2 regions of the Sporosarcina pasadenensis genome follow, and region 2 is predicted to be linked to the other one. Evidence: riboswitches for the same ligand, from Rfam matches in the RefSeq annotation. Region 2 holds a riboswitch; the other holds the start of a gene.
What was found. A riboswitch is a leader RNA that binds a small molecule or an ion and turns the genes downstream of it on or off. The one in region 2 is predicted to bind FMN.
Positions count from the first base shown of each region.

Region 1: it holds a riboswitch for FMN, as region 2 does, so the genes downstream of both, AB1K89_RS01650 (ECF transporter S component) here and AB1K89_RS00830 (hypothetical protein) in region 2, are expected to answer to the same signal.

Region 1 covers NZ_JBFEGM010000001.1:318,828-327,923, forward strand. The annotation lists gene AB1K89_RS01610 (LysM peptidoglycan-binding domain-containing protein) at 1-45, opposite strand, end outside; gene AB1K89_RS01615 (RecQ family ATP-dependent DNA helicase) at 126-1,562, opposite strand; gene AB1K89_RS01620 (YpbB family protein) at 1,562-2,599, opposite strand; gene AB1K89_RS01625 (ferredoxin) at 2,709-2,966, shown strand; gene AB1K89_RS01630 (hypothetical protein) at 3,282-4,019, opposite strand; gene AB1K89_RS01635 (hypothetical protein) at 3,994-4,119, opposite strand; gene AB1K89_RS01640 (DUF4085 family protein) at 4,310-4,711, opposite strand; gene AB1K89_RS01645 (GNAT family N-acetyltransferase) at 4,833-5,399, opposite strand; gene AB1K89_RS01650 (ECF transporter S component) at 5,603-6,184, opposite strand; FMN riboswitch at 6,399-6,529, opposite strand; gene AB1K89_RS01655 (hypothetical protein) at 6,611-7,801, opposite strand; gene AB1K89_RS01660 (RNA polymerase sigma factor SigX) at 7,802-8,329, opposite strand; gene AB1K89_RS01665 (ATP-binding protein) at 8,408-9,096, opposite strand, start outside.
Region 2 covers NZ_JBFEGM010000001.1:157,008-166,103, reverse strand. The annotation lists gene AB1K89_RS00845 (hypothetical protein) at 1-895, opposite strand, end outside; gene AB1K89_RS00840 (LAGLIDADG family homing endonuclease) at 1,673-2,773, opposite strand; gene fni (type 2 isopentenyl-diphosphate Delta-isomerase) at 2,911-3,942, opposite strand; FMN riboswitch at 4,302-4,446, shown strand; gene AB1K89_RS00830 (hypothetical protein) at 4,506-4,904, shown strand; gene ribE (riboflavin synthase) at 4,905-5,555, shown strand; gene AB1K89_RS00820 (bifunctional 3,4-dihydroxy-2-butanone-4-phosphate synthase/GTP cyclohydrolase II) at 5,568-6,770, shown strand; gene ribH (6,7-dimethyl-8-ribityllumazine synthase) at 6,783-7,247, shown strand; gene AB1K89_RS00810 (hypothetical protein) at 7,301-7,492, opposite strand; gene AB1K89_RS00805 (YwaF family protein) at 7,585-8,295, opposite strand; gene AB1K89_RS00800 (hypothetical protein) at 8,428-8,751, shown strand; gene AB1K89_RS00795 ((2Fe-2S)-binding protein) at 8,783-9,096, opposite strand, start outside.

The sequences.
Region 1 (9,096 bases), 160 kb from region 2:
TCTGCGATGCTCTTCAAATTCAACTTTGTAATCATTATTTTTCATCGACATATTCTCCTATTCAGTGGTGCTCTTCTTTATATTATGACGAATATTGTCGTAAAAGTAAACGGACATCAGACCTGTTATCCAAGTAGAATGGTAATTCTATCATCCCAACTGACTCTTTCTTTAGTACTCTCCTTCATTACTTTTTCCTTAAGCCACTTAATTGGCCCAAGACCACAATTCGAGCAACATTCGTTCGGTTTGTTCCTACACGTTTCGCCAAAATATTTCAACGCACTTTGGCGGATGCACGCCCCGCTTGTGACAAGATGGATCATTTGTTGGAGCTGTTCCCGCTTTTCGTTCGATAACCCCTGTAGTTGTAGTAAGAGTTCATCCAGCGAATAACGTTCTATATTATAATCAATTACCCGTTTGCCTGTCTCTGTCAAACTAGCAAGCTCCCCTGCTCTTTCGGGAGAATGACCATCTGAGATCATCTTATAGTAATGACGGATCTCGTCTTCACCGGGCATATCCGATTGGATGATAAAATTCGTCGTCTGCTCATCAGTCGGCATATAGAGCAGCGTGGCGGCAGCCGGACCTCCGTCTCTACCCGCCCTCCCGACTTCTTGTATATACGCGGCAACTGTCGGGGGCATATGGTCATGGATGACTTGCCGGATGTCATCTTTATGAACACCCATTCCGAAGGCATTTGTTGCACATATCCATTCAAGATCGCCATTCAGGAACTGTTCCTGGATGATGGAACGATCATCCTGCTCCTTACCTGCATGGTATGATTGAACAGCGATGCCATCCAATTGAAGCTCCATAGCCAATTCGTCAGCTCGTTTTCTCGAAGATGCATAAATGATCCCTGGACCGGTCGTTTGTGTGACCCTTTCTTTAATCCATGCCGTTTTTTCAAAAGCGGAATTCACATCTATGATCGAATAGGAAATATTCGGACGATCCAATGAATGGCGTTGCACAATCGGCCTTTCCATTCGAAGATAATGCTGAATATCGTTCAACACTTTTTCATTCGCTGTGGCCGTCAATGCGAGTACGGGAGGACGTCCCATCTCATTCAAGAACTCACCGATCCGTAAATAGTCCGGGCGGAAATCAAATCCCCATTGTGAAATACAATGTGCTTCATCCACTACAACTAATGAAATCTGCAACCTGTCCAGTTGACGGCTAAATGAGTCTTGGGAGAGCATTTCTGGGGAAACGAAAATGAATTTATATTTTGGAAGCTGCCCTATGCTCCTTTGTCGCTCGGTATACGGCAAAAAAGAATTTAATGCGATTACCCGCTTTTCGCCGTTCTGTCTCATTCGCATCGCCTGGTCTTCCATCAACGAGACGAGGGGTGAAATGATGATGACGGAGCCTTGCATAATCGTTCCAGGCAGCTGATAGCAAAGGGATTTCCCCATCCCGGTTGGCAAGATGGCAATTGTATCTTGTCCGTTCAAAACGTGACGAACTACTTCCTCCTGTCCGGGCCTAAAGTTTTCATATCCGAATTGGTCTTGCAAAATCTTTTTCAAGTCCATTAGTTATTCACTTCCTTACAAGCAGTCATGATGAGTCGAAGCTCGAAATAGGAAAGTGCATCAAATTCATTTTTCAATAATTTTAGCCTCTTCGTTCCCATTTCTTCCGATTTCGAAATGACCGCCTGGATCTGTTCCTCTGACACGAAATGAGTGACCGGGAAGCGGTTATCATTCATCGCCATCTCAATGACATGGTCTTCAATCGTGCTCATCTTCAATTTACGTATCGCTGCTATGTTCTCCAATGAGTGGCCTTGGTCAAAAAGTCTTTTCGTATGCATCGCCGAATCAGTCAAATAGGAATGGACCTTTATGTCGTAAGCAATTTTATTCAGAAAATGAAAATCATCATTTCCTTCTATTACAGGTAATAGCCTATGTAAGCTTTCAATGAATAATAGACGAAGGGCTTCAGTGGATGCGCTCAAATCCGTAGCTAACTGATCCCATGTCTTTGCCGTTTCTGTCCTTCCGGTCAACCGGCATGCAAAAATGGTTTTCTGAATATCGCTCATTCCACTTTGCAATAGTGCCAATTTCAACTCGTCGCCTATCTGTTTTGCAAATACAGGGTTCGTGATCGGTTGCCCTTCTAGAAGTCGTCTCACGAAAAGTTGAATTTCCCGCTCCCTTTGGATTGGGGTGAACGAAGATTCGCCTGCGCGCATATAGGAGAGTGTTTGGACGAGCAACGATAGTCTTTTGAAAAATATTACTTCACGCCCTCTATAATCCCAACCTTTAAAATGGAATTCAGGCAACCCCTCCATTTTGTCTTTCCCTTCATCTGTCAGTCGCACAAACTTATCATCCTGGACTATCAGCCCTGTGCTCATCAGCTTATCGGCAGCTTCAACGTAAGTCCCTTCTTCCAGTTTCGGTAAGATTCCGAAAAATGGTTTGACATTGAAGTATTCTACGTCTTGTAATGTCTGTCCAGATTTTTTTCCGCGCAATAGATGAAGACCAGCATTCAAGGTCCGCTGTCCGTCCATTTTACCAATAAGAAATAGTAGAATTGATGACAAATTCATGGCTAGCCCCCCTTAAAATAAATGTTTTATTGTTGAAAACAAATGAAAACAGCTTTAGAATGAGAAGGGAACTAAATAGATAGTGCGGAGAGAAGAGGAGAGAACGTCAATGTCTACTAAAAAATACACCATCGTTGACCAAGACACATGTATTGCATGCGGAGCTTGCGGCGCTGCTGCACCTGACATCTACGATTATGACGATGAGGGGATTGCCTACGTTATCCTTGATGATAACACGGGCGTTACAGAAGTTCCAGAAGAACTATTGGAAGACATGGAAGACGCTTTTGACGGTTGCCCGACAGATTCAATCAAAGTCGCAGACGCACCGTTCGATGGCGATCCGTTAAAATATGAGGACTAAAGCGTAAGGCGCCTGCCTAGAGGCGACAGGCATAAGGCAAAGATACGGAGTGGCGGTCTTTGCCACACAGTAGCTTTGACTTATGACCCCGAGCCTCTGGCGCCTGGAGCTGGAAGATTGAGTCACAACAACCAAGAGGCTGCCCGGAATAAATCAATCCGGACAGCCTCTTGGTTTTTTTATAAAAATTTCCGGCAGAGCTGGTGCTCGCAAAAGCCGTTCTACGTGACGGCAAGGGCAAAGATGTGCTCCCAACGCTTCGCTTTTGGTCGCAAAAGCCGTTCTACGTGACGGCTTTCGCTCGAGTTGAAACGGTTAAGATGAAATTCCTAAAATATATTCCCGAGTAAGCTGCAACATCTTCTCTTGCATGTCTTCATCATTTTTTTGTCTGTCAATTAGATAGCCGACGTGATAAACGTATCCATTGTAAAAAGCGTAAAATTCATTTGCAGCAGTACCAACGGATATTATCTTGTTATCTGCTTCATTATAATCGTAATATCTATACAGCAATGCACTATTTGTTGTGAGGACTTGCTGGAAGATTGGCAAGTTATCCGTCAGGCGTTCCTTCTTAAACTTATTCCCTACAGAATCTACTTCGTGTGAAATGTCATGACCTTCCAGCGGATTTCGATCATTTTCTGTTACTGAAATGATAAAAAAGTTATCTGTGTTGCCATACTCGTTTTTACCAAGATAATTGACTTGGACTTGGCTAATCTCTTTTCCTTCTTTGCTATTAGAAGTGACAAAATAGACTTTCTCTTCATTAACCTCAAAGGGCAACCTATTTAGATCGACAGGATGTATGACTTTTTTCATTTCATCTGGCAACGAAGACGACGGCACTTCTTCCATTGAAATTGGTTTGTAGAATTTAATGTTTTTCCTATCCTTCAGCCCATCATAAGCATGAAAATATTCGCTATACGTTGGGTTATCGCCTTTTACTTTTTTTAGATTCGTTTGATTAATTGTACACCCGACCAGGAGAGAAATTATAACTATAATCGGGGATAATTTAATAAATATCTTTTTCGTTAGCATGACTGCCTCCCTCTCCTAAAAAAATTCGAAATTCATAGCAGCCCAGCCCTGTACCGGCCCAACGTTGTCCTGTACTGACCTTACTTTTGTTTGTATTCATTTCAATCCCCCTTCTTCTTAGTCCTCAAGCCATTTCAGTTTTACATCATCCTCTAAACAGCCGAGTTGATCGAAATGATTTGCTATAATGCAGAAATACATATTGTCATCTGTGCTTACATCAACTTTACGTAGCGCAACATTAACAATATTCGCTACATCCTCTCTTAGTGCAAAAATGGTGTTGAAGGCTATAAAACGCGTAATGCAAATCCTTTCTCATTTTCTATTAGCTCGTCATACACGTAATAGCCTTCAAGCTTACCTTCTGTTTGTGCATCATGAAAAACTAACTGCACAATTGACTTGACTGTAAACCCGCCACTCATATCTAATAGAAGCATGAATTCAGTTCCTTGTTGCTCAGCATTCACAATTTTACCATCATGAAATGACTGCGAAAAAACGGTATGCGCGGACGGATTAAAACGTTCAACAATTGTTTTACGCTTTTCATAAATCGTATAACTTTTAATTGTGAACTGCTCAATGGTCACATTGCACCATTCTTCAAATTCATCCATTAAAGTGTCATGTCGAAATAAAGTTCGTTCAATAGTTTCCGCCTGAAACTTTTGCGGTAAGACATCTATATATGAATTAAATGTTTATTAATAAGTCTGCAGTGGTGATAGGTTTTACTGTATCCATCTGCCGTATCTGCAATGAACATATCATTCATTCCTTATTCTCTTCTAGAATCGAGAACAATGCTTATTCGACAATTGCGCCCGATTCTGGAGTATTCATTAGCAGCCTGTAATTTCTTTTTAAAAGCCCCATAAGAATAACATCATGCCAAGATCCATTCCGATAAAGTTGCTCTGTTAATCTTCCATCTTCACTAAATCCTAGTTTTTGATATAACTTTATTGCTCGTTCATTATAAGAAAAAACCCTTAAATACACCTTATGTAAATTTAACTCATCAAAGGCAAAATCCAATAAAAGCTGAAAGGCTTCCCGTCCAAAACCTTTATTCCAATAATCTTTCTCTCCGATGTCAATTATACATTCGGCGTTACGGTTTCCATAATCAATGTTAATGAGTGATGTAACACCAATTGGCTTATCAGTACTAATTTCCTCAATCATATAGCCCTTTGAATTATGGGATCCGGTTATAATTTTGACGAAGTTTTCTGTATCGGCATATGTAAAAACATCTAATGATAGACTGGTAAATTGCATGACCTCTATATCATTTCTCCACTTATGGTAAGAAGAAACGTCTTCAATTGCCATTTTTCTTAATCGAACTCTCTCCCCACTAAAAAGCATTGAAACACCCCCCCTTATTTTTCTAACAATTAATGATACGTTTCATTTCGAAAAAAGTTACAAAGTATTATTTAAGCAATCTGTCAATAATACATAAATAGATAAATCAAGCGCAGCGTTGCGAGCAGAAATCCACGGATTTACATAAAAAAAGCGAGTATGAGAACAATAAACAGTTCCCATACTCGCACAATCTATATCTATTACATTGTCAATTGACGGCTTTGTTGGTCAATCCATTTGCTCATGCTCTTATACAGCAATAAAGAAATGACCATTAGCATGATACCTTTTATCAGATTGAAAGGAAGAATCCCTAAAACAATCACGTTGAATAAAGCTTCGCCTGTGTAAGCTGGCATATTCATAAAGTATACATACATCGGCAAGAACACGAGATAGTTCAATAAGCTCATTCCGACAGCCATAGATACCGTACCGGCAATCAGACCGGCTGTCAGGCCTTTCGTGTTCTGTACTTTCTTAAAGATCAAATAGATTGGCATGATGAAAAGGACGCCTGTTGCAAAATTTGCAATCTCTCCTACCGGTACGCCTGTAGGACTTCCTGATAAGAACCAATGCAACACATTTTTAAGCAGTTCTACAGCGATTCCTGCGACTGGCCCCATCGTCATGATCGCTAACACAGCCGGAATTTCACTGAAGTCGATTTTCAGGAATGCCGGCAAAGCTGGCAACGGGAAATTCAACTGCATCAATACCGTTGAAATGCTTCCCAGTATCGCGATGAGAATCATCCTACGCAATTTCTTGTTGTTCATGTTAACCCTCTCTCCTTTTGCGATTCACTTCAAAAGAGGAAAGGTCTGACCGTTTTTTGTTGTCCAATAAAAAATCCCTAAAGCAAATAAGCTTTAGGGAGAGTTTAAAAGGCATCATCAAATAAGGGTCTGCAATAAAGGAAGATTTCCTTTACATTTACCCATACTTAAATAAGCACCCTTTTTTGTGGACATCACAAAAAGACGGCTGCACCTTCACCTTCTCCCATCCAGACTGTACTGTCGGCTCCGGAATCACACCGGAATCAGCCGTTAAGCTCGCGGGCTAGGAAGTAAACTTCCATTACCGCCGGTCGGGAATTGCACCCTGCCCCGAAGATGAATCAATATTATATTACAACTCTATTGTAACGAGAAAAAAGCATTTTGTAAACTCTCCTGTTTACAAAATGCTTTCTTGTGTGATTATTGAGTGAACAATGTAGGATTGCTTCCGATCGGCATCGGCAAAGCAGTTGAAAGATCATACTTGTCAAAGCTCTCTTGAACTACGTTTTCTAAACGTACTTGTTTGCCGTAGCTTCTCGCGGTTAGCATGAACCCTTCTATCATCTGGTTGATTACATTATGCTCAAATGCATTGACATCCAATTGTTCTTTAAATGTAATTACAGCAATTTCATCTTCCAGCCGAACATCGTAGTCCACACTTTCTGGAATTAATGACTCTACAATATTTCCATTGACATTTTTCATCTCCATGAGCCCCGCATCTACTGTTTCTACAGCCGCTCCAGGTGCATAAGGAGCTAAATAAACCTTTCCTGAAGGCATCTTATATTTATAATAAGGGAACGTTTTTTTCCATCCCTCGGTGTCGGATTTCCCGATACTTTCAAATGAGGCCGGATTCCCCTCTTCATCGACGAGCTGCAGTTTTTCAAATTCGGAAAAAGTGTCACGCATTGAATTAAAATAAACTTCATTCGTTGCTGATGACAAATCATACGTATGCCCAGCAGGGATCTGATGGCGAAGAATGCCCTTTTCCTCGTATAGAGTCCCTTTATACGGGTGGTAATCATCGAAACCGAGCTCCTCTTCTGGAATTTCCCCTGCGTATTTATTATATAGCTCAATACTCGTCGGATTTCCTTCAGGAAAATCGGATTGGACCCTTGATTCAGGAATAAGGAAAGTGATAGGAATGACATTTGCCGATTCCACTAAGCCGACTTGTAGAGGGATGTAATCAACTACCTCATCAGCAAGCAGCACATGGCTGTCATCTGCCGCGAATATCATTGCAGCTGACTCCTTTGTGGCAGATGCATCAAATGTCTCTGCTTCCTCCGTCGATTCTGTCTTTGCTTCAAAAGCCCGATCTTCTTTAAGTGAGCGAGGAGCACCTGACTTTTCCATTGCTCCATCATGACTGTTGAGCATTGAGGGGACAATGAGGCCGAGTAGAAGCAGCGCGGCCGCCGCAACAATGACAGGCATCCATTTCCTCGGGTTCATCCGACGTCGTTTTTTCAGTCGTTGATCTCGTTTAAGTCGATCCAAAATTTGTTCCTTCGTACGATTGTCTTCAATTTTCGGCATGGAATGAAGAAGGTTCTCAAGCTTGTTGTCATCCCATTGATTGTTTGTCATTCATCTTCCCCCCTCTGCCGAAAGAGCATTCAATTTCTTTTGTAATGCTTTTATTGCCCTGTGTTGGGTCGTCTTTACCTTTCCTTCGGTCCAGCCGAGGGTATCGGCGGTTTCCGCTATGGATAGCTCCTGGAAGTATCGTAAAACGATAACCATCTTTTGGTCACCTGTGCACGTATCCAAAACCCGCAGCAATTGTCTCATCTCTTCATTCAACGATGCAATTTGTTCAGGAGTGCTGCCTGTCGAGGGCAATTCGCTCTGCTCCCAGTCGATTTTATCGAAATGATGTTTTTGACGTACATTCTTCTTTCTGAAATGGTCGATGGCGACATTTTTCGCTATGGAAAAAAGCCAAGTCTTTTCAGAGCTCTTCCCTTCAAAACCAGCATAGGCTTTCAATACCCTGACATACACTTCATGCATAAAATCCTCGGAAGAATATCGATCTCCTGTCAAATAGATAAGAAAATTGAAGACATCCTGATGATATTGCTCGTATAGCTTGTGGAAAACGGAGTCATCCACGAAATCCCCCCGTTCATTACATTAGTCGTAATTCAAGATGAAAAGTTTCATCTTGCCGTGCTTTTCGTCCATTACTTTTCAGAGCGATTCGATGTTCTCATCTTCCGGACCGATCGGCAAGACGCATTTGAAGATCGTGCCCGATGTGTCACCAAGTTCCGCGGTAATTCTACCACCATGTGAGTCGATAATGTTCTTAGCGATTGCAAGGCCCAATCCGGTTCCGCCTTTCCCTCGCGTCCGAGCTTTGTCCGCTTTATAGAATCGTTCGAAAATGAAAGGCAGATCTTCTTTCGGTATGCCGCTTCCTGTATCGGCAACGGAAATTTCAACCATATCCCCTTTTCTTTCGACACCGACTGTCACTTTTCCTCCATCCGGTGTATGCCGGATTGCATTATCAATCAAGTTTGTGAATACTTGCTCCAAACGATCATCATCAGCAAAAACGACAATCCCTTGTTCTTTATCGTCGACATTCATTGAGAGCATAACGTTTGAATCACGGGCGATTTGCATGAATTTATTTTGCACTCTATCCAAAAAAGGAATAAGAGGGAAATTTAGTCTGTATAACCGCATATGGCCAGATTCCATTCGAGCGAGGTCGAGCAGATCAGTTACGAGACGGCTCATCCGTTTCGACTCATCGTGAATGATCTGGACCATTTCATTGCGTTCCTCTTCACTCGTCACCACATCGTCGATAATCGCTTCACTATACCCTTGCAATAAGGAAATTGGCGTTCTCAGCTCATGGGATACAT
Region 2 (9,096 bases):
TTTGATTATTTCGGTTACTTTCGAATATTTTTCCTAATTCAAGTATATAGTTTGCATCTGGATTTAAAGCTCTCGGGCTTAATAGCTTCTTGGTAACAGAATTAATAAGGTCTTCCTGTATAACGGTTTGAGAAACATATTCTATGACTTTTGTGTACGTCAGAACCAATATTTCGTAATCCATACTAGATAGAGAAGAATTATACAATCTTAGCAATTCATCGATACCTTTTCCTCGTAGCATTGGTCTAAGCCTTTTTGCAGCTATTTTAAACTCTGGAACTTCATCAGTTATATAGGACAACCTTGGAGCTAAATGTACACTAATCCCTAATGTTGATTTTAACTCAAATAAATATGCGTTAACTAAATCATCGACAATACTTGCATCTATGGTGTCTTCAACAGTAATTTCTATAAAGAAATCAAATTCATCTACTGGGGGTAGATACTGATCATAAAGATTATTAATAATTAATTTAATCCCATAGCTTGTTAATCCATTTACAATATTTATTGAGTAATTTTGCCCGTCTATTAATTCTGTAAGAGAAGGAATATTATGCTCAGAACTTAATATCAACTCTTGATCATCGATAGTATATAAAGCATTTCTTTTGCTAATTAATTTGTTTTCATTAAATTCAACAGCCTCCTTAGCATCATTTACTAAAATGAATAACTCACCAAGCGTTGGGTAATCCTCCAACTCCGAATGCGGAAACCAAACAGGAACCATATAATCTTCATCGATTACAACTACTTCATCCTCTGTCTCTTCGTCTTCATCATCAGGAAGATACGTAGAGTCATAATCTATATTGTGCGCTTCAAAAAAACTTAGAAGATCACTTACCTTTTGTTTAAATTCCTCAGAAATAAAACTAATAGCCATTAATACGCCCCCTTTTTATGTATATTATCACTTTTAAATGTCTTAAGTCTTAATGTAAAGTGAATTTCGACAGAACCTTTGTTTTATTCTAAGATATTTGTCTACGTACATCACGTATGCTTTTCCCTGTGGATTTGTAGTATTGGCTTGTGGAAGTGTTGTAGCGCACGTAGTCTTGACTTGCGCAGAGTTTCATCTTATTGAGGGCATCGTAAGTGATAAAAGGATTACCACATATTTTGCAGTGGTGCCAGCGATTTGCAGTGATTCGGACATCACCCCGCGTAAGTTGTCTATTTAGTGGATTGTCTTTCACGAGTCGATCCAAGATCGCGTGGTATTGTTTCAGGTTCAATTTGAACGCTTGAAATCTTCCTGTAGTGGAAGGCTGTGAGTAACTTCTCTGTCAAAGGGCTTTCGTTCATCTAGAGACAGTCGCATCATTGCTGATACACCATTCCTTGTTCCCTGGTCGACCTATAAAGAGTTTTAATGGGGTGTAATGAACGCCGCCTCTATTTATTCCCTCTCACTTCTTGGAATGTTTTTGTATTATAATTACGGCTCTCTTTTTATTTTTTGATGGAAACTATCGACTATATTTGCTATAATATAATTAATAACTGATTAAACAATAATTCCTCGTCAAATGGATATTAAACTTCCTAAAGAACCATAATTTATAGGAACCTTCCCATAATTTAAAAACTCCGAACCAGACTATATATTATGTAAACTAAAAACAAAAATAAAAAGAAAGCCATATAGATGGCAGTTTCAGTTGTTCTTCCCTAACGTTGTACTGTATTCAATTACATCATTGATATATAATCCATTAATTTTCGCAAATTCTCTTATCTCATGTAATAAATCCTTTTTGTATGTGGTCTTATAATGGATACGATCTTTTGGACGATCACTCTTGCAATACAAAATCGTACCTATATCCAATAGTTGTTCAAAATAATCCTCTAAAATATGGTTCATAGGCTTTTCCTGTTCCTTAGCCATATCATTTAGCTGCATCAGTATTGATTTGCTAATAGTCGTCCGAAATGCAATTCTGCCTTGATCGGTAAGATATTCTTCTTTGCTTCTTAAATGTGTAGGTGTTTTATTGATGGTCATTCTAATCATTTTATTTTCAACATAGTTACCATCGCAATTATTATACAAAATATTCGAGAGACGCAATAATTGGTCTTTACCCCTTATCCATACTCTATATATCGGTTTACCTTTAGAACTCCTTATCGCAGCAATGGTTGAGGATAATCCCCAATTAGTAAAAACTGTTTGTAAACCTTCTGCGAATACGATGCTTGCTGTCGTTATGTTCATTCGATAACCCTCTCGGTCAACCCAACCATCCCCATCAATAACGCCTCTCACAAATGCAGGTAAATACCAAACTGGCACGTTAGGAAAAGCCACTGTATATGACTTATTTGGTGTAATTCCCAGTCGTTCAAGATCCTGTTTGATGATCTTCGAGTTGATGATTAGCATTGGGGTTTTTCTTGTGCCGGTTCCTTGTGCAATCGTTGGAGATGCACCCATAAGTTTGGCTACTTTCCTTAACAAATCTTCGTCATTTTGAGATAAATAGACAGAATGAACTCTTTTGTTCACATGGCCATCTGTGATAAATAATCCCAAAACCCAAGCCATCTCATGTGACCATATCTTGAAAAAGTTCTCGTTCACTTTGTGAATACGCGGACGTCCTATAGGATTCAATTCGACCCCATGCTTATATAATACATTTCGGATTGCACGATCAGACAATCCAATAACTTCGCAAAGCTTGGTGTAAGGTAACCCGCTGTTGTATAATTCGATGATCTTTTCGTCAGTCATACCTGGATTTCTTGCCAACTCGCTTATCCCCCTTCTGCATATTTCCCCTCTTTCTCATTATACAAACTAACGTTCCCGTTTTCAACTAATTAACTGAATAGTAATTTAAAAAGAATAGACCACTCGCCTTAGCAAGTGGTCTGTTAAATCATTTATCATCGCTCATATCGTACTCTGTCGCTCGCTTGCAGTTCACCTAATGTAGATGCCCCGACCCCGAACATTGCCATGCGGAGCTCCAGTTCTTTCGTTTCCATCACTCTGATGACATCTTCTGGAGATTGTGTCGCTTCTTTCAGAATAGATCTCCCGAAACCGACAACATCAGCTCCTAAAGCGATCGTTTTGGCAGCATCCAAACCTGTTGCCATGCCGCCACTGGCGACAATCGATTGTTCACCAATCTTTTTACGTACTGAAACGACGCAATCGACTGTCGGGATACCCCAAACGCTGAACGTTTCGGCTGCGGCCTGTTTCACCGGATCTGTCGAGCGATATTTTTCCACTTGGCTCCATGATGTACCTCCAGCCCCAGCTACGTCTATAAAAGACACGCCGGCTTCACAAAGCTTTTTGGCCGTCATTCCGTCGATGCCCCAACCGACTTCCTTAATACCTAATGGAACCCGCAACGTTCTCGCCAGTTCTTCGATTTTCACTAATAAATCCTTGAAATTTAAATCTCCGTTCGGCTGAATGACTTCCTGGAGACTGTTCAAATGCAATACCAATGCATCTGCTTCTGTCATATCAATAATTTGCCTGCATTGATCGACACCAAATCCGTAATTCAATTGAACCGCGCCTAAATTGGCGATTATCGGAACGGATGGCGCGTATTGCCTCACTTGAAATGATGAGCGGTGCTCTTCGCTCTCGATTAATGCTCGCATGGACCCTAAAGCTAATATCCAGCCTTTTTCTTCTGCTGCAAGCGCCAAATTACGGTTGATTGTTTCAGCGAACGCGGCTCCTCCAGTCATGGAACTGATCATAAAAGGCGTTGGACGCATTTGGCCAATAAATTTGCTTTCAATGGAGATTTCATTAAAGTCAATTTCAGGTAAAGCGTTATGAATGAAGTGAACCCTTTCCAATCCGGTCGTAATTTGGTTCCCTGTCACTTTTTCATTGAGCGTGATGTCGATATGCTCCGCTTTCCGTTGATGAATCGAACCAGTCATTAACCAACATCCCTCTTCCCTAGCATGATAAGACCGACCACCAGTGGTCAAATCTATGCTTCAATCCTCGTTCGTATTATTATTTCCATTTTTATTATATGTTACGTAAATCATTATTTCAGCTATTTGGATTTCTATTAAACCTGTAACAATTACTTGAATACATTGGTTCATTTTTCAATAAAGAATTTGGTCCCATATTCTGCTGAAGTCGCCGTAAAATCTAAGCTATTCATCATAGATTCCTTTAGATTTTAACATTGAATCACTCAGAAAACTAATTCTTTCATATTCTTTTCTTGTTCAGTTACTTGGCATGCATTTCTGAAGTGTGTTAAATTTGAATCGGTTCATTCAAAACGACACTTCGGGGCAAGGTGAAATTCCTTACCGGCGGTGATCAAGCGCAATGCTTGTCAGTCCGTGACCCGTACCTTTATGGATACGGTGGAGCTGGTGAAACTCCGGCACCGACAGTTAAAGTCTGGATGGGAGAAGTTGTTCGCGTTTGATGGCCATGCCCAACTATATCCGCCCTTTCAAAAATTGAAAGGAGGAATTCGATGGTCCACGCCGATTATTTGAAGTTAGCCGATCTATATGCCACTCTAAATCCTTCTGCGCATATCGGGAAACAACCTGCGTGCACAGATACAATCATCGCTAGCGGCATTCGCCGTGTATTCATCGAGTCCAAAGATCCGAATCCTTCCGTAATTGGAAATAGGATTAGGCTTCTTCGGACTGCCGGATTTAAAGTGATCTCTGATTTATGTAAAAAAGAGGCGGATTTTAGCAACCGGGCATATTTTGATTTTATTCTTCTCCATAACCCTTTCCCTACCACCCGTTTGCCCCATGGTGGAAAGAACCCATTACAAATTATTTTAAATAGGCATCATAGGACGCCAAAAGTAGCAATCCCGATTCATGCTCTTCTTCCGATTGGAGGTGTAAGCTAGTTGTTCACTGGAATTGTTGAAGAAATAGGAACAGTTCATACGATAAAGAAAAGTTCATCCTCTATGCAACTGATCATCCGATGCAGTCATGTGCTATCCGACGTGAAAAAGGGAGATAGTATTTCCGTCAATGGAGTATGTCTTACTGTATCGGATTTTTCGAAAACCGAGTTCGCAGCAGACGTCATGCCCGAGTCGTTCATAGCGACGTCACTTTCCACATTGAAATCCGGAAGCCGTGTGAACTTGGAGCGCGCTATGGCAGCGAACGGCCGTTTTGGCGGCCATTTCGTAACCGGTCATGTCGATTGCGTCGGTGAAATTATCGCGGTACGTCCGATTGAAAATGCAATATATATCGATATTCAAATGGATTCCGCATTCCAAACGTATCTTGTCCCTAAAGGTTCGATAACGGTTGACGGAACTTCATTGACTGTTTTCAGCATATTTGAACACGGGTTTACGATATCCCTCATTCCCGTTACTCAAGCTGATTCTGTTCTCGGTCATAAGCGTGTCGGAGACTTTGTCAATGTAGAATGCGATATTCTTGCGAAATATATAGAGCGGATTGTCTTAAGAAAAGAAGCTGGACCGCCAGGCGGGCTGACAATGGAAGCACTTGCCAATAGCGGATTTTTGGATTGAGAGGTGTTAGTGATGTTTGTTACGGTAGAAAAAGCGATCGAGGAATTGAAAAAAGGAAAAGCGATTATCGTCGTGGATGATGAAAGCCGTGAAAATGAAGGTGATTTTGTCGCGCTCGCTGACTATGCGACTCCAGCGATGATCAATTTCATGGCGACGGAAGGACGAGGCCTTATATGCGTTCCGATTGAACAACAACTTGCAGACCAACTTAGTTTACCGCCTATGACTACTATGAATACCGATGTACATGGTACAGCATTCACAGTCAGTATTGACCATTCGTCATGCCATACAGGGATTTCCGCATTTGAACGCTCGGAAACGATTTTCAAAATGATAGATAGAGACTCAAAGCCTTCAGACTTCAGAAGGCCCGGCCACATTTTCCCGTTAGTCGCAAAAGCGGGCGGTGTATTGGTGCGTCCAGGACATACGGAAGCGGCGGTCGATCTAGCCCGTCTATCCGGTGCTACTTCAGCGGGCGTCATTTGCGAGATAATGAATGACGACGGAACGATGGCTCGAGGAGAAGAGTTAGTGGAAATTGCAAAGCGGCACGACCTGGTGATCTTGACGATAGAAGAATTGATTGCACACCGGAAGCGAAGTGAAAGACTTATTGAAAGGGTCGTCGATATTCACATGCCGACGACGTTCGGCGACTTCACCGCAATCACTTATGTAGAAAAGTTGACCGGCCGCGAACATATCGCTTTTGTGAAAGGTCAATTGGACGATGTCACGCCCGGCGCGGCCCCTCTCGTCAGAATCCATTCAGAATGCCTGACGGGTGACGTATTCGGTTCTTGCCGATGCGATTGCGGTCCACAGCTGCATGCTGCACTTACACAAATTGAGGAAGCCGGGATGGGAATCCTTATTTATATGCGCCAAGAAGGACGAGGAATCGGCCTCGTCAATAAAATGAAAGCTTATAAGCTTCAGGAGCAAGGGTTTGACACTGTTGAGGCAAATGCCCGATTAGGGTTCGGCGACGATTTACGGGAGTATTTCGTCAGCGCACAAATCCTTTCAGATCTCGGATGCACTCGAATTCAATTGTTGACGAACAATCCACGAAAAATCGAAGGTCTTTCTGAGCATGGAATAGTGATTGAAAATCGTATCCCTATCGAACTTCCTGTAGAAGAAAGCAACCGATTTTATATGGAGACGAAAAAGAAGAAATTAGGGCATTTACTGCATATCTGAGGAGGAAATATAATGAGTTTGACATACGAAGGACATTTAATCGGTACAGGACTTAAAATCGGCATCGTCGTATCCCGCTTCAATGAATTTATTTCAGGCAAGCTTCTCAGTGGAGCTGAAGACGCATTGCGCCGCCACGGCGTTGATGCGAACGATATTGAAATCGCTTGGGTTCCTGGCGCTTTCGAAATTCCGCTCATTGCAAAACGAATGGCGGCTTCAAAAAAATATGATGCAGTTATTACATTAGGCACCGTCATTAGAGGGGCTACTCCCCACTTTGATTACGTATGCAACGAAGTGGCTAAAGGGGTTGCCGCACTCAATATGACAGAAGAAGTGCCAGTCATCTTTGGCGTATTGACGACCGATTCGATTGAACAGGCGGTTGAGCGCGCCGGGACGAAAGCTGGAAATAAAGGATGGGACGTAGGAGTATCCGCCATCGAGATGGCAAATCTACTGAAACAGTTGTAAGAATAGAAAAAAGCAAGTCCCTTGTTAGGGATTTGCTTTTTTTGTCAGCATGGTCAAATACCCATTTTTCGACTTGATTGGGTTACTTTCTTCGACTGTTGGCTCTTCATTTTTTTTGTTTGTTGAATTTGATTTCCTGTTGTTTTTGTCGACTTTGTCGAATTCTTCTTAGCCTCAAGCTGTTGTTTGACTGCTTCTTTCAAACTGATCTTCGCTTTTACCCCGTTTTGTTTGCTCGATTCCATTATCGTCATCTCCCTCCCATTGTTGTCGGTTAGTAAATTTTAGCATTCCCGATGAATGGTTGTCCATATCGAAAATCAGAGGAACGTCAAAACTATCTTGCTCTCTTACTCCCTTTTGTCCGTAATAAAAGCCAAATGATTGTAAAAATGACGAAAGCGACCGCTTCCAACGATAGAATATACCAAGGATAAGGACCGAGGAAATCTAGTAGACTGCCATTTTGAGGTTTCATCCTTAAGAACATATAATTCCCGTCAAACAACCAATTGACAGCCAAAATAAACGGCAAAAGAACATTGATGATCAACATCGTTTTCACTACGCCTTTGAACGTTGGTTCATACACTTTCACCCAAACAAAATAAAGTCCTGTCAAAATGATGCCCATATGCGTGTAGAAAAAATGAAAAAATCGAAAGTGCGGAAAATCCATGTCAAGAACGGGTGTTCCTATAGCTTGTAAAGCGCCACCGATCCCTGCAAAAACGACAAAATCAACTAAATACCGACTCCCCGTCAACAGGAGCACAATCGAGGCTAGTAGAGAGATGCTACATAATTCGAGCGGCAGCGCATCATCCAAGCCCCAACGATCCGTCACAATGAGCCAAATATGATAGGTGATATCCATAGCTAATAATGACAGCGCAAAATATCGTTCCACCCATTTCAGTTTTGACACATTCTCTTGCAATCGCCTTCGCTGACAATAAAGAAGGCCGATAATGAAACCGATCAGTAAAACAACTGTTAGATGTACAAAAGAAAACATTACAAACTCATGTTCTGCTACACCACCCATAGCCATTCCCCATTCCCATATATGTTTACCCCAAAGTATATCATCGGTTCACACGGGTAAAAAGAAGGATTGTTTAACCTTCTTTCCATACACACATACTATGTCTAATCAGAATGAAAGGGGAATGACAAGATGGTCCAGCAATCATCACAACAACCGATGGCTGAACAACAGTTCCAGACGGATAAAAAGCAGATCCTTCAGAAGTTGCACAAAGCATCCCAAACGATACAACAGATGAGTACACTGTTCGATTCACAATCGGTACAACAAGCACAACAACAACTACAACAAGCCTCGCAGCTTTTGAATCAGTTACAAGGGCATGCAGTTACTCAATCGCCCACTACAGTACAGCAACAACTAGAACAGGTCAGGAAACAAATTGACCAGGCAGCCCAAACATTGCAACTGATTGAAACGTTGAACATGGGCAATAAAAGCTTTAAAAAATGAACTCCTGGTTTTCACGCCAAGGGTTCATTTTTCACTGTATAGAAGCATCAGCGCTCTCCGGATCGATTAACTTGTCAGCGGCTAAAACGGATTTGATCGCATCTTTTATTTCCTGATAACCAGTGCATCTGCATAGATTCGACTGCAGCCATTCTTCAATTCGTTCGTTATCCGCGTCGGGATGTTCCGTGACAAGCGCATGTCCATTGACGATGAATCCAGGTGTACAGTACCCGCATTGAATTGCCCAATTATCTACGAACGCCTTCCTCACCGGTGAATGTATTAAACCTTCTATTGTCGTTATACCACTAGACAAAGTTTCAATTGTCAATAGGAGGCAAG